2 regions of the Rhodoferax sp. WC2427 genome follow, and region 1 is predicted to be linked to the other one. Evidence: riboswitches for the same ligand, from Rfam matches in the RefSeq annotation. Region 1 holds a riboswitch; the other holds the start of a gene.

Region 1 (7,620 bases):
GCTCAATTGCCTGCGCCATGTCGATACGCTGTGCCGCCTGGGGGGTGACGAATTTGTGATGTACCTGCACCACGCCGATGCCGAAGGGGCCAAGCTGGTGGCGCAGCGCGTTCTGGAGAGCCTGGCCCAGCCGTTCCACATGGATGGGATGGATTTTTCGGTGGGCTGCAGTATCGGCGTGGCCATGTACCCGGTGGATGGGCACACACTGGACGACATGATCAAGTCGGCCGACACGGCCATGAACCGCGTCAAGGAACGGGGCCGGGGCACTTTCCGCTTCTACCAGCCGCAGATGAATGTGGCCTTGCTGTCGCGCATGAAGATGGAGCACAGCCTGCGCCAGGCCATGGACGCCGGGCATTTTCGGCTGCACTACCAGCCCCAGGTCAGCCTGGCCACCGGCGCGGTGCTGGGGGTGGAGGCGCTGATCCGCTGGCAAGACCCGGAGCGGGGCTGGGTGTCGCCCGGGCAGTTCATCCCGGTGGCCGAAGAATCGGGGTTTATCGTCACCATCGGCACCTGGGTGCTGAACGAGGCGGTGCGGCAGGCGGCAGTGTGGCAACGCCAAGGCCTGGCCCGCGCCGTGTCGGTCAACGTGTCGGCCCTGCAGTTCCAGCAAAGCGATTTTGTCGACCGCGTGGCCCAGGCCCTGGCCGACTCCGGCCTGAACCCCGCACTGCTCGACCTGGAGCTGACCGAATCCATCCTGGTGCAGGACGCCGACGAGGCGCTGGCCCGGCTGCGGGCGCTGGCCGGGCTGGGGGTGTTCTTGTCGATCGACGACTTTGGCACCGGCTATTCCAGCCTGGCGTATTTGAAGAAGTTTCCCATCCACAAGCTGAAGATCGACCGCTCCTTCATCAGCGGTCTGCCGGATGACGAGAGCGACCAGGCCATCGTCAGCGCCATCGTCCAGATGGGCCGCGCGCTCAAGCTCACGGTGATTGCCGAAGGGGTGGAAACCCTGGCCCAGCGCGACCTGTTGCAGAGTCTGCTGTGCGACCAGTACCAGGGGTTTTTGTGTGCGCCCGGCGTGCCCAGCGACGACCTGGAGCGGGTGATCAACGCAGCCCGGGACCGGCTGGCCGGGGTGTGCGAAGAAGTCGTGGAGAGTGGGGAATAAGGTGTCTGCGGAAGCCACCGGACCGGCATCCTGAACCGGGGTTCAGGTGGGCTAGGTCACCCTGGAGTTGGGTTCATCTAACGCGAGATGATCACGCTCCCCAGGGGATATTCCAGGCCCGGGCTCATGGAGCATTGGTTCAAGGAAATATAAAGCCCGGCATGCACCGCAGACGCTGTGATTCTAGGCCAATAACCCACCCCGCAGACCCCGGGGGGCAAGTTCTACAGAAGTTTTCCGTCGTCGCCCAATGCCAGGTCGAGCTGCTCGATCAGCGTGGACAGCACCGGATCGTCGTTGCTGGCGGCCTCGGTCGGCGCGGGGGCAGGGCGCGTGGGGGCCCGGCCCCGGTCGGTCAGGTCGAAGGCCAGGTTCAGGGCGGCCAGCACGGCGATGCGGTCGCGGGCCTTGATCTTGCCGCCGTCGCGGATGGCGCACATGGCGGTGTCGACCATCTTCACGGCCTCCAGCAGGCGCGCTTCGCCCCCTTCCGGGCAGCCCAGCAAATAGCTTTGGCCGAGGATTTGCACGTCGAGCTGCTTCATTCTGCGTCCTTGCGGGGGGCGGGGCGGATGGCCGGTGGGTTGCCGATCTGGGGCAGGCGCTCCAGCAGCGCGTCGATACGGGCGCGGGCAGCACCCAGGCGGGATTTCAGCGAGTCGCGCTCGTGGGTCAGCGTGGCGACCTGTTCGGCCAGCAACACGTTGGCGCGCTGCAACTCGCGGTAACGTACCAGCAGGCGCTCGGTACGTTCAGCAACTTGTTCAATTTGGGTGGGGGTGGCCATAAGCTTTCACATTCTAGTGGTTGCCATTCCCCGCTTAAAATGCCGCTGTTGGTGCTCGCGGCGCAGTTCATGTGCCGCAGTTCAACGGGAAGCAGGAAGCGGTGCCCACCACCGCGAAGCCTGCGCTGCCCCCGCAACGGTAAAGCGGATGAATCACCCGATTCCACTCGTACCACACAGTCACTGGGCTTGAGTCTGCCTGGGAAGACGGTACGAGCCTTCCGCCAGCCCGGATACCGGCCAACAAGGTGGTGGTGCGTCTGCTTTTGGTGCGGCGCGCCGTCTTGATGCTGATGCCCTGGCGGGGACGCCGGGGTGAGCCTATTGCTGATCGACTTCTTTCCATGAAAACTGTGTTCTCCTCCGCGCGCCTGGCCGTGCTGCCCCTGGCCCTGGCCGCTGCATTTCCGTCTTTGGCACAGACGCAACTCAAGGAGGTGGTGGTCACCGCCACCCGCGTGGCCACCCGCGCCGATGCCCTGTCCAGCGAAGTCCTCGTCATCGACCGGGAAGACATTGAACGCTCTGCCGGGCGCACCCTGACCGAGGTGCTGGCGCGGTTGGCGTCGGTGCAGCTGAGCTCCAACGGCGGGCGTGGCAACAACAGCAACATCTTCATCCGTGGCACCGAGGCGCGCCACACCCTGCTGCTGATCGACGGCGTGCGCTACGGCTCGGCCACGGCGGGCACCCCGGTGTGGGACAACCTGCCGCTGGACCAGATCGAGCGCATCGAAGTGCTCAAGGGCCCCGCGTCGGCCCTGTACGGTGCCGATGCCGTGGGCGGCGTGGTGCAGATTTTTACCGTGCGCGGCGCCCCCGGCCTGCACCCCACGGCCGAGGTGACGCTGGGCAGCCATGGCTACCGGGCGGTGTCGGCCGGTGTGCAGGCGGGCACCGATACGGTGCGCTATTCCCTGGGCGGCTCGGTCACGCGCGACCGCGGCTTTTCGGCCACCAACCCGTCGGTGCCGTTTGGCAGCTACAACCCCGACCGCGACGGCTTTGACCAAAAGGCCCTGAACGGCTCGGTGGACTGGACCCTGGCGCCCGACTGGACGCTGAATGCCGGTGTGCTGTATTCCGAAGGCACGCAGCACTTCGACGACGGCCTGGGTGCCGACACCGCCAGCGCCCTGCGCAGCAGCGTGCTGCGCGCCGGGCTCAGCGGCAAGATCAGCCCCACCTGGACCACGCGCTTCAACTTCGCCCAGGGCGTGGACCGCAGCGAAGCCCTGGTGTCGGCCAGCAGCTTCAACCTGCCCGGCCTGTTTGAAACCACGCAAAACAAGTGGACCTGGCAAAACGACATCCAGACCGGCGTAGGCACCGTGGTGGCCGGGCTGGAAACCCTGGAGCAAAAGGTGAACAGTTCGCAGGCCTATTCGGTCAACTCCCGCCGCATCAACGCGGCGTTTGCCGGGCTGACCGGCAAGGCCGGGGCCCACGGCTGGCAGCTCAATGCGCGGCGCGACGACAACTCGCAGTTTGGCGCGCACAGCACCGGCTACGCGGGCTACAGCTACCAGATCAACCCCGCATGGCGCGCCCACGCGGGCTACGGCACCTCGTTTGTGGCCCCCAATTTCAACGACCTGTACTGGAAATCCAGCTACTACAACGGCAACCCGCTGCTGCAACCCGAGCAGGGCAAAAATGCCGAGCTCGGCCTGGACTGGACCCAGGGTGACCACCACGTGAAGCTGGTGCGGTTTGATAACCGCATCCGCGGCTTCATCAGCGGCGGCACCAGCACGGTCAACGTGCCCCGTGTGCGCATCGACGGCTGGACGCTGGGCTACGACGGCCACTTCGACGCGCTCAACCTGTGGGCCACCGCCGAGGCGCTGGACCCGCGCAACACCGCCAACCAGCTGCAACTGCGCCGCCGTGCCAAGTCGCAGCTGAGCCTGGGCGGCGACTACACCCTGGGTGCCTGGCGCCTGGGCGGTTCGGCACTCTACGTGGGCCAGCGCTTCGAGGATGCGGCCAACACCACCCGGCTGGGGGCTTACGCCACCGCCGACGTGAGCCTGGCCTACACCGTGGACAAGGACTGGACGGTGCAAACCAAGCTCAACAACCTGACCAACCGCCAGTACGCCACGGCCCTGGGCTACAACCAGCCGGGTCGCGAGCTGTTTGTGAGCTTGCGGTACCAACCGAAATGACGCAGCCGACATGACGCATCCGCTCCGCCCGGCCCGCAGCGAGTTCATCCTCGGCGGCCAAAAAAGCGGCAAGTCCCGCCGCGCCGAGCAGTTGGCTGCGGCGTGGCTGGCGGGGGCGGGTGCGCGCGCCGTGTTTATCGCCACCGCCCAGCCCTGGGATGCGGAGATGGCCGAGCGCATCGCCCGCCACCAGCGCGACCGGGCCGAGCGCCTGCCGGGCATGCTGACGGTGGAGGAGCCGCTGCTGCTGGCCGAGGCGATGGCCCGGCACAGCCGCCCCGACACGCTGGTGGTGGTGGACTGTTTGACCCTGTGGCTGACCAACCTGCTCATGCCCGCAGAATTTAAAGAAAATCAGCCTCCAGCGCTTATTCCATCGGCGAGAGTAGCTACATTTTTGGAAGCAATCAGCGCGGCCCCCGGCCCGCTGGTGCTGGTGGGCAACGAGATCGGCCTGGGCGTGATCCCCATGGGCCGCGAGGTGCGGGCCTTTGTGGACGCCCTGGGCACATTGAACCAGCAGGTGGCGCAGCGCTGCCAGCGCGTCACGCTGATGGTCGCCGGTTTGCCGCTGACCTTGAAAGACCTGGCATGAAGTTTTGGGCATTGCTGCTTTGGGTTGCTTCGTCGGCGCACGCCCTGCAGGTCACCGATGACCGGGGCAGCACCGTGCAGTTTGCCCAGAGCCCGCAGCGCATCGTCAGCCTGCTGCCGTCGCTGACCGAAAGCGTGTGCGCCCTGGAGCAGTGCGCGCGGCTGGTGGGGGTAGACCGCTACTCCAACTTCCCCGCCAGCGTGCGCGCCTTGCCGCAACTGGGCGGCGGGATGGACCCGAACCTCGAGGCCATCGTGGCCCTGCGCCCCGACGTGGTGCTGCTGGCCACCGCCTCGCGCGCCAGCGCCCGGCTGGAGGCCCTGGGCCTGAAAGTGGTGGCGCTGGAGCCCAAAACCTATGCCGATGTGCAGCGCGTGCTGGGCACTCTGGGCCAGCTGCTGGCGGTGCCGGATGCCGGGCGCATCTGGCGCGGCATCGACGCCAGCGTGGCCGCCGCCGCCCAGTCGTTGCCCGCGCGGGTCAAAACCACCCGGGTCTATTTCGAAGTGAACGCCGCGCCGTACGCCGCCGGCACCAGCTCGTTCATCGGCGAGACGCTGGCGCGCCTGGGTGTGCAGAACGTGGTGCCCGCCGCGCTGGGGCCATTTCCCAAGCTGAATCCCGAATTTGTGGTACGCGCCAACCCCGACCTGATCATGGTCGGCGACCGGGGCAGCACCGGCATGGCGCAGCGCCCGGGCTGGAGCGGCATCCGTGCCATCCGCGAGCAGCGGGTGTGCAGCTTCCCGCCCGAACTGGGCGACGTGCTGGTGCGCCCCGGCCCGCGCATGGCCGAGGCCGCGCAGGCCATGGCCGCCTGCCTGCGGGAGAAGGCCCCGTGAAAAACCCAAAGGCCCTCACCCTCATCCTCCTGGCCCTGGCCCTGGTTTTATTGCTGCTGGGCACCAGCATCGGCAGCACCGGCTTTGACAGCGTGCTGGCCGCGCGCCACGACCCCATCGCCCTGCAAATCGTCTGGGACATCCGCCTGCCGCGCACTCTGGGCGCCTGGGTGGCCGGGGCCCTGCTGGGGCTGGCGGGCGCGGTGGCGCAGGGCCTGTTTCGCAATCCGCTGGCCGACCCGTACCTGCTGGGCAGCGCCTCGGGGGCTTCGCTGGCCATGGCTTTGGCGCTGGCCGTGCTGGGCGTGTCGCCGTTTGCCACCGCCTGGCTGGTGCGTGTGGGGTTGACGGGTGCGGCCTTTGCCGGGGCGGTGGGCGGCGTGCTGCTGACGCTGGCGCTGGCCCGGGGCGTGCAGCACACCCTGCGCCTGCTGCTGGCGGGCGTGATCGTGGGCGTAGTGCTGGGCGCGGGCAAGGACCTGGTCACGCTGGCCATCCCCGACATCCTCAGCGCCATGCAGGGCTTCAACCTGGGCAGCACCGGCTTTGTGGGCTGGACTGCCTGCCTGTTGATGCTGGCGGTATGGGCGGTGTGCACCGCCGTGGCCTGGCTACTCGGCCCGGTGCTCGACGGCCTCACCCTGGGCGAGGCCACGGCCGCCAGCCTGGGCCTGCCGTTGCCGCGCATGCGCGCCGCGCTGATTGTGGTGCTGGCGCTGGCCACCGGCACCGCCGTGGCCCAGACCGGCATGATTGCCTTTGTAGGCCTGGCCGCGCCGCACCTGGCGCGCTCGCTGGCGCGCACCACGCACAGCCGCCTGATGCTGCTGGCCAGCCTGACCGGCGGCGTGCTGCTGCTGGCCGCCGACATCCTGGCGCGCTGGCTCACCGCCCCGCAGGAGCTGCCGGTGGGCGTGCTCACCGCGGTGCTGGGCGGCAGCTACCTGCTGTGGCGCATGCACAAACGCAGCGGCGGTGTACTATGAAAAACATAGCTGTTAACGCCCATTCCATCAGCGCCAGCCTCTCAAAAGTACCTGTATTGCACAGCATCAGCCTGGAGGTGCGTGCAAACCGCTGGACCAGCATCGTCGGCCCCAACGGCGCGGGCAAGTCCACCCTGCTCAAGGTGCTGGCGGGCCTGCTGCCGCACACCGGCAGCGTCACGCTGCTGGGCCAGAACCTTGCCACCATGCCCGCCCGCCAGCGCGCCCAGACCCTGGCCTGGCTGGGGCAGGGCAGTACCGACGGTGGCAGTGCCGACGACCTGAGCGTGTGGGACGTGGCGCTGCTGGGCCGCATCCCGCACCGCCCCTGGCTGGCCGCGCCCAGCGCCGCCGACCTGGCCGCGGTGGAGCAGGCCCTGCGCGCCACCCAGGCCTGGGACTGGCGCGCCCGGTCCTTGGGCCAGCTCTCGGGCGGCGAACGCCAGCGCGTGCTGCTGGCCCGGGCCCTGGCGGTGCAGGCCCCGGTGCTGCTGATGGACGAACCCCTGGCCAATCTGGACCCGCCGCACCAGACCGACTGGCTGCTGCTGGTGCGCGACCTGGTGGCGCGCGGGCACACCGTGGTCAGCGTGCTGCACGAGGTGTCGATGGCGCTGCAGGCCGACGACCTGCTGGTGCTGGCCCAGGGCCGCGTGCGCCACGCCGGGGCCTGCACCGATGCCGCCACCCACCGCGCGGTGGAGCAGGTGTTTGACGACCGAATCACCATCCAGCGCTTGTCCGACCAGTACATTGCGCTACCAAAACTAGAGTAAACCATGCAGATCGAAGCCCCCCCCACCGACAAGCCCTACGACAAGCCCGAGGGCGAGCGCCGCGGCCTGGTCATCGTCAACACCGGCGACGGCAAGGGTAAAAGCACGGCGGCCTTCGGCCTGGCCCTGCGCGCCCATGGCCGCGGCAAAGCCGTCAAGATCTACCAGTTCATGAAAGTGCCCAGCGCCCGCTTTGGCGAGCACCGCATGTTTGAGCAGCTGGGCATCCCCATCGAGGGCCTGGGCGACGGCTTCAGCTGGAAAAGCCAGGACCTGGAGCACTCCGCCCAGCTCGCCCGCGACGGCTGGCAAAAGGCCAAGGCCGCCATCCTCGGCG
Region 2 (7,620 bases), 840 kb from region 1:
GAGGGCAACACGGTGGACATAGGCACATCGTTAACTGCCTGTACTGTATATGAATCCAGTTTCTACCGGCTTTGAAGAGGTGAAGGGACGATGCTATGGCCATTTTGGTAGGCACTGCATCCTGGACGGACCAGTCCTTGGTGGCGTGCAAGCGTTTCTATCCGCGCGGTGTGCACAGCGCCGAAGACCGCTTGCGGTTTTACGCCTCGCAGTTCCCGACCGTGGAGGTGGATTCCAGCTACTACGCCATGCCCACTGCGCACAACGCGCAGCTGTGGGCAGACCGAACTCCCGAAGGGTTCGTGTTCAACGTGAAGGCGTTTCGGCTGTTCACGGGCCACCAAACCTCGCCGCTGATGCTGCCCAGGGACATCCAGGCGGCCTTGCCTGCGACACGGCGCCCTAACGTGTACTACCGTGAATTGCCGGGTGAACTGGTGGATGAACTTTGGCTGCGCTTTGTGGGCGCACTGGAGCCGTTGCAGCGCGTGGGCAAACTGAAGGCCGTGCATTTTCAGTTTCCGCCCTGGATCCAGCGCAATCGCTCGGGCCATGCCCACGTACGCGAGTGTGTGCAGCGCATGGCTGGGTATCTGGTTGCGGTGGAGTTTCGGCACGCGTCCTGGTTTGAGGGGGAGGCCCGGCAAGCGACACTGGATTTTGAGCAGGCGCTCGGCGTGGTCCACACCGTGGTGGACGGTCCGCAAGGGTTTGACAACAGCGTACCGGCCATCTGGCAAGCCACCCATCCGGAGCTGGCCATCGTGCGGTTGCATGGCCGCAACCAGGCGTCCTGGAACCAGAAAGGGCACGCGGCATCTTCGGATCGCTTCAACTACGACTACCCAGCGGCAGAGCTGGCCAGTCTGGTGCCTCCCATCCAGCAACTGGCCGCCCACATTGGCACCGTTCAGGTGGTGTTCAACAACAATATGGAAGACCAAGGTCAGAGGAATGCGCGCACCCTGATGGAAATGCTGGGTGTGTCCGGTGGCACGGGATCGACGCGGATGCCGTCGTTGTTCGACTGAGGAGCCGTGCCGCCAGCCCGGTGGGCCCGCATCTCAGCCCAATTGGCGCTGTACATGCCTGAGCAAGCCCTCGCAGGCGTCCTCCACCAGGTCCAGCACTTCCTCAAACCCGCGCTCGCCACCGTAGTAGGGGTCTGGCACCACTGGGCTGTCGTGGCTTTCGCAGAACTCGGTCAGGCGGCGGATCTTGGGGTGGTGGCGGGGTGGGCTTTCGCTTTGCGCGAGGGCCAGGTTGTCCCAGTCCATCACCAGGATCAGGTCGTGCACTTCAAAGTCGGCATCCAGGATCTGCCGTGCCCGCAAGCGTGACAAGTCGTAGCCTCGCCGGGACGCATGGGCCTGGGAGCGGCTGTCTGGTGGGCTGTTGGGGTGGTAGTTGTGGGTGCCTGCGGAATCCACCTGGATGCGATGGCCCAGGCCGAGCGCGTGCACCTTGTGCTGGAACACGCCGTGGGCGGTTGGGCTGCGGCAGATGTTGCCCATGCAGACAAAAAGAACAGAGTAGGTTTTCATGGTCAAGCGGATCGGAATGGAAGGTCAGGGCCACGCCCAGGCGAACGGTAGCAGAGTCCTGGAGGCGGTCTTGCCATCGCCGCTTGTCTGGCTGCGTGGGGTCTGGGTCGACCGCCTCAGCTGCTCCAGCACAAGACCTGGAGCCTGGCGGTGGAGTGGTGTTCAGATCGCCCCTTTCTCCACCTTTGCCACCAGCGGATCAAACACCGCCACCGCGTTGCGCCCCTTTTCCTTGGCGGCGTAGCAGGCGGCGTCGGCGGCGCGCAGTACGTCGGCTACGGTGGTGTAGCTGCCGTCCACCGCCACCAGGCCGATGCTGGTGCTGACGCTGAAGCTGTGGCCTTCCCAGGGCAGGCGGTAGGCTTCCACGGCGGTGCGCAATTTTTCACCGATCTCCAGCGCCTGTTCCAAAGGGCAACTGCCAAGGAAGATGGCGAACTCATCTCCGCCCAGGCGGGCCACGGTGTCGGTCTGGCGCACCTGGGCGGCCAAGGTCTGGGCCACATCGCGCAGCAGGGCATCGCCCGCCGCGTGGCCGCCGGTGTCGTTGACCTGTTTGAAGCGGTCCAGGTCGATGAACATGGCGCAAAAGGGCACGCTGCCTGCGCGGTCGGTGGCGCGGGCCAGCAGGGCTTCGAAGGCCGGGCGGTTGGCCAGGCCGGTGAGTGCATCGTGGCTGGAGGTCCAGGCCAGGCGCTCCCGGTGTTCGCGCGAGGCGGTGATGTCTTCCACGGTCCAGATCGTGCCTTGCGTGCGGTCGCCTGGCACCACGGCGCGGCCCCGCATACGGGCCCAAAACAGCGCGCCCGAGCCGCGCATCAGCTCCACCTCGCCTTCGAAGGCACCGTGTTGCATGAAGGCCGGGTGGGCCCGTGCCGACAGGGCCTGGTAGGCCTCGGCAGACGGGTGGATTTTCAGGGTGGGCTGGCCCACCAACTGGAGTTTGTCGAGTTCGAAAATCTGGCAAAACTGGCTGCTCACCAGTTCGAAATGGCCGCTGCGGGTCAGGGTGATGCCGACCTCGGCATGGTTCAAGACGGCGGCCAACTTGGCCAGCAGCGCTTGGGTTTCGCTCTGCTTTTGCTTGCGCTGTTCGACCACCTGCTGGAACGCAAGCGCCAATTGACCGACTTCGCCGCGGTCGCTTGGCCAGGCCTCGGTGTCGTCCGCCCCTTCGGACAGCATTTTTTCAGCCCGTTCGCGCAGATCGGAAATAGGGCGGGTGAGATGCCACGCCATGGCACCGGCCAGCATGGCGACCAGCAGGCCCACCCCAGCGGCGGCCCTCCAGGCGGTGGCCTGGGCGGCTTGCACGGGTTGCATGGCGACTGCCAGCGGGGTCAGCCGAACCAGCATCCATGGCGAGCCGGGGATACCGGCCATGGTCACCAGGTGGCCCTGGTCCAGGACGACGGTTCCAGTGGTGTCGATCGGGCCTCCCTGGACCTGCCAGCGCTGGAACAGGCCCTCCAGGCCCGGTTCGTTGGCGGCATTGCCCATCAAACGGGCGGGATTGGTATGCGCCAACAGCACTCCAGCGCGGTCCATGATGAGAACGCGTGAACCATCCTGGCTGGGGATGCGGGTCACCTCTGAAAACAGGCTGCTGGATTGGAGCCGCACAGCGCCAGCAATCACCCCGGTCACGTGGTGTTGGGCATCCCGCGTGGGGGTGGCGATGATCACCACCGGTGCCTTAATCACCTTCGCTTGCAGCGGTTCGGAGATGACCGGTTCGTTGCTGACAAGCGCCTGCTGAAAATAGGCCCGCTCGGCAATATTGGGCAGAGGGGTGGAGCCGGCGTTTTGGCCAATACGTGCCAGCATCTGGCCGTCGGTACGGATGGCCAGCAGGTTTTCAAACAACGTACCCAAGGCGGGCTTACCCACCAGGAACTGCTGGACGGTCGCGGTGTCGTTCCACATGTCCGCAGGTGCCTGCTGTGCCACGGCCTGCAATGCGTCGCTGAGCATGCTCACCTTGGTGCCCAGAAGCGCGGCGGTTCGCTCGACATCGTTGCCTTCGTCTTGCATCAGCGAACGCTGGATGTCGGCCCGCGTAGTAACCAGCACCAATTGGGTGGTCACCAGGGCCGACAAGACGCCCGTGACCACCGCCATGGCCATGATCTTGAACTTGAGCGTATGGACCCAGCCAAAACGGTTGAGGGCATGGGATGGAGTCTGCATCGGGGCATAGTACCTTGGCACTTTGCGCCACGGCCTGCGGCCCCGTGGCGGGCAAAGAAGGGCTCGGTGGTCCCACCAAACCGAACGTCATAAATTCCTGGCGACAGGTTGCTATATTTTGTAGAGCTGCTTACGCTTATGTAATAAGCGTAAGGTGCCAATTTCTATGGTTTTTTAGATTCGCCTACGTAGGGCTCCCGCAGCAGATCGTCCTTGGCGATACCGGGGTTCTTGGCCCGGGCCAGTGGGTTCGGCAAAACCGCTGCTGCTACACTGAAAACCGTTAGCAGGTGTCCTGCAGCCCTTGGGCTGCGGATTAAACGGGAAGTTGGTGCGGATTTGTTCTTCCAGAACAGTCTTATGCCCACGCTGCCCCCGCAACGGTAAACAGGTCAACGCGAGGCCCAGGACTTTGTCCTCACCACTGTGCAACTGCATGGGAAGGTGGCCCCGCAGCAGAGTCTCCACTCTGCACCTGTGAGCCCGGAGACCGGCCTGTTGACTTAGCGTGACTTTGCGGTGGGCGAAGGTCAGCAGGCCCCTGCGCACCCCTGTCCTGGCTCGTCCAGGCACGGGCTTGACCGCGTCTCGCCTTCTGATCCCTTCTCCCGCCCCCAGCCACACCGTTCCATAACCACGCGGCGGGCGTGCAGGGGTCAACCATTTACTATTTTATTTATAGCTGCTCACGCTTATTCCATAAGCACAGGGTGGCTATTTGATGCCTAATATTTGCAATGCGCTGCTGGTGGCAGCGCCTGCCTCCGGCCAGGGTAAAACCACGGTGACGGCGGCGCTGGCCGCCTGGCATGTGGGCCAGGGCCGCCGGGTGCGCGTGTTCAAGACCGGGCCCGACTTCCTGGACCCCATGGTGCTGGAGCGCGCCAGCGGCCACCCCGTGTACCAGCTCGACCTGTGGATGGGCGGCGAGGCCCACTGCCGGGCGCTGCTGCACGCGGCGGCGTTGGACGCCGATGTGATCCTGGTCGAAGGTGTGATGGGCCTGTTCGACGGCACCCCCAGCAGCGCCGACCTGGCCCAGGCCCTGGGCCTGCCGGTGCTGGCGGTGATCGACGGCGCGGCCATGGCGCAGACCTTTGGCGCGCTGGCCCATGGCCTGAGCAGCTTCCGCCCCGGCCTGCAGTTCGCCGGGGTGCTGGCCAACCGCGTCGGCAGTGCGACGCACGCGCAGATGCTGCAGGACAGCCTGCCCGCCGGCCTGCGCTGGTGGGGCGCACTGCCGCGTTCGGCCGACTACGCGCTGCCCGAGCGGCACCTGGGCCTGGTGCAGGCCGCCGAAGTGGCGCAACTGGACCAGCGCATCGCTCTGGCCGCCCAGGCCATCGGTCCCAGTGCCGAGGGCATGGCCAGCCCGGTGCGGTTTGACCCCAGCCCGGCAGAACCCGTCCCCCCGCTGCTCGCCGGTGTGCGCATTGCAGTGGCGCGCGATGCCGCTTTCTCGTTCTTGTACGCCGCCAACCTGGACACGCTGCGTGCGCTGGGAGCCGAGCTGCACTTCTTCTCGCCCCTGGCCGATGCCCGCTTGCCCGACGCGCACAGCCTGTACCTGCCCGGCGGCTACCCCGAGCTGCACCTGGCGCAGCTCCACGCCAACCAGCCCATGCGCGCCGCCATCCAGGCCCACCACGCGGCAGGCAAACCCACCGTGGCCGAGTGCGGCGGCATGCTGGCGCTGCTGGACAGCCTGGCCGCGCACGACGGCAGCGCCGTGCCGATGTGGGGCCTGCTGCCGGGCACGGCGGCACTGCAAAAGCGCTTTGTCAACCTGGGCATGCACGCTGTCGACCTGCCCGAGGGGCGGCTGCGCGGCCACAGCTTCCACCATGCGCGCATGGACAGCGCCATGGCCCCTATGGCCACCACCCAGCCGCAGCGCCAAAGCGGCCAGGGCGAGCCGGTCTACCGCACCGGGCGGCTGCATGCCTCGTTCCTGCACCTGTATTTCCCCTCCAACCCCCCGGCCGTGGCGCGGCTGTTTGCGCCCAAGGAAAGCCATGTCCACTGAAATCGGAACCGTCTGGTTCGTCGGCGCGGGCCCGGGCGACCCGGAACTCATCACTGTCAAAGGCCGCGGCCTGGTGGAACGCGCCGGGGCCATTCTGTACGCGGGCTCGCTGGTTAGCGCAGCCGCGATGCGCTGGGCACCCGCCGACTGCGTGGTGGCCGACAGCAAGGAGATGACGCTGGAGCAGATGTCCTCCTGGCTCATCGCCCAGGCCGGGCGCTGCCAGACGGTGGTGCGCCTGCAAACCGGCGACCCCGGCCTGTACGGCGCCTTGATCGAGCTGGTGCAGCCGCTGGACGCGGCGGGCGTGCCGCTGCAGGTGGTGCCGGGCGTGTCGTCGGCCATGGCCAGCGCGGCGGCGGCGGTGGAAAGCCTGACCCTGCCCGAGGTGACGCAGACCGTGATCTTCACCCGTGTGGAAGGCCGCACGCCCATGCCCCCAGGCGAGTCGCTGGCAGCGCTGGCGGCGCACCACTGCACGCTGTGCATCTTTCTGAGCATCACGCTGCTGGGCAAGGTGGCCTCCGAGCTGCTGGCCGCAGGCTGGTCGCCCGACGCACCCGTGGTGGTGGTGCACAAAGCCAGCTGGCCAGGCGAGGAAAAGATCGTGCGCGGCACCGTGGCCACCATCCAGGCCCTGTGCCGCGAGGCCCGCATTGCCACCCAGTCCATGGTCATCGCCAGCCCCACCCTGGGTGCGCGCCAATGGACCACCCTGGCCAAGTCCAAGCTCTACGACGCCAGTTTCACCCACCGGTTTCGCCGCGCCAGCGTGCCTGCCGAGAACCTTACTTTGGAATCCCCATGACCCTAGACACCATTTTGCTGATCGGCCACGGCTCGCGTGAACAGTCGGGCAACGACGAGATTTTGGCCTTCGCCGAACACTGGCGGCAGCGCCAGCCGGGCTGGCGTATCGAGGTCTGCTTCATCGAGTTTTCCGACACCACCATGGGCGAGGGCCTGCGCCGCGCGGCGGCGGGCGCCCACCGCGTGGTGGTGGTGCCGCTGATTTTGAACGCGGCGGGCCACGTGAAGATGGACATTCCACAGGCCATCGACGGCGCGCGCCTGCAGTTCCCGCTGGTGCAGTTTTTGTACGCGCCGCACCTCACCGCCTGCGACCCGATTCTGGAGATCCTGCGCCGCCGCCTCAAGGGTGCGATGCAGGCGCTGGACATGCCCGACCCCACCACCACCGGCGTGGTGCTGCTGGGCCGGGGCTCGTCCGACCGCCAGGCCAATGGCGACATGGCCAAGATGGCGCGCTGGCTGATGGAAGAAACCGACCACGAGCTGGTGGACCTGGCCTTTACCGGCATCACCTACCCGCGCCTGGAAAAAGCCGTGCAGCGCCAGAGCCTGCTGGGTATGCGGCAGGTGGTGGTGCTGCCGTACTACCTGTTCAACGGCACGCTGGTGGAGCGCATCGCCCGCCAGGTGGCGCACCTGCAGGCCCAGTACCCCACGCTGCGCTTTATTGCGACGAAATACTTCGGTTTTGAGAAGGAAATTTTCGAACTGCTGGAGCAGCGGGTGATGGACCTGAAGCGCAACGCCCCGGCGGCGCTGATGCCCTGCGACGGCTGCAAGTTCCGCAGCTTTGCCGAGGAGCACGGCATGGGTGGCCACCACCACGATGGCGCGGCGCCGCACAGCCATGGGCCCGACCATCCTCACGAGCATGGCCATCCCCATGCGCACGACCACGCGCACCCCCACGGGCACGACCATGACCACGCCCGCATCTAAGGCCGCCAACGTCGTTACCGAGCAGCTCACTGCGGCCGGGCGCGCCATCGAGCACGATTCTTTCGCCGTGATCGACCGCGAGGTGCTGGCGCACGGCTACACGCCCAC

What was found. Region 1 has a riboswitch for cobalamin ahead of AB3G31_RS14225 (TonB-dependent receptor). Riboswitches for the same ligand answer to the same signal wherever they lie in the genome.
Region 2: it holds a riboswitch for cobalamin, as region 1 does, so the genes downstream of both, AB3G31_RS17885 (cobyrinate a,c-diamide synthase) here and AB3G31_RS14225 (TonB-dependent receptor) in region 1, are expected to answer to the same signal.

Annotation. Positions count from the first base shown of each region.
Region 1 covers NZ_CP162006.1:3,000,556-3,008,175, reverse strand. Annotated here, with positions in the region: gene AB3G31_RS14240 (EAL domain-containing protein) at 1-1,126, shown strand, start outside; gene AB3G31_RS14235 (cell division protein ZapA) at 1,351-1,671, opposite strand; gene AB3G31_RS14230 (DUF904 domain-containing protein) at 1,668-1,913, opposite strand; cobalamin riboswitch at 1,946-2,173, shown strand; gene AB3G31_RS14225 (TonB-dependent receptor) at 2,258-4,084, shown strand; gene AB3G31_RS14220 (bifunctional adenosylcobinamide kinase/adenosylcobinamide-phosphate guanylyltransferase) at 4,095-4,679, shown strand; gene AB3G31_RS14215 (ABC transporter substrate-binding protein) at 4,676-5,521, shown strand; gene AB3G31_RS14210 (FecCD family ABC transporter permease) at 5,518-6,507, shown strand; gene AB3G31_RS14205 (ABC transporter ATP-binding protein) at 6,504-7,283, shown strand; gene cobO (cob(I)yrinic acid a,c-diamide adenosyltransferase) at 7,287-7,620, shown strand, end outside.
Region 2 covers NZ_CP162006.1:3,840,229-3,847,848, reverse strand. Annotated here, with positions in the region: gene AB3G31_RS17905 (ATP-dependent helicase) at 1-20, opposite strand, end outside; gene AB3G31_RS17900 (DUF72 domain-containing protein) at 96-1,031, shown strand; gene AB3G31_RS17895 (low molecular weight protein-tyrosine-phosphatase) at 1,065-1,544, opposite strand; gene AB3G31_RS17890 (diguanylate cyclase) at 1,707-3,734, opposite strand; cobalamin riboswitch at 4,006-4,248, shown strand; gene AB3G31_RS17885 (cobyrinate a,c-diamide synthase) at 4,456-5,760, shown strand; gene cobM (precorrin-4 C(11)-methyltransferase) at 5,750-6,568, shown strand; gene AB3G31_RS17875 (sirohydrochlorin chelatase) at 6,565-7,512, shown strand; gene AB3G31_RS17870 (precorrin-8X methylmutase) at 7,493-7,620, shown strand, end outside.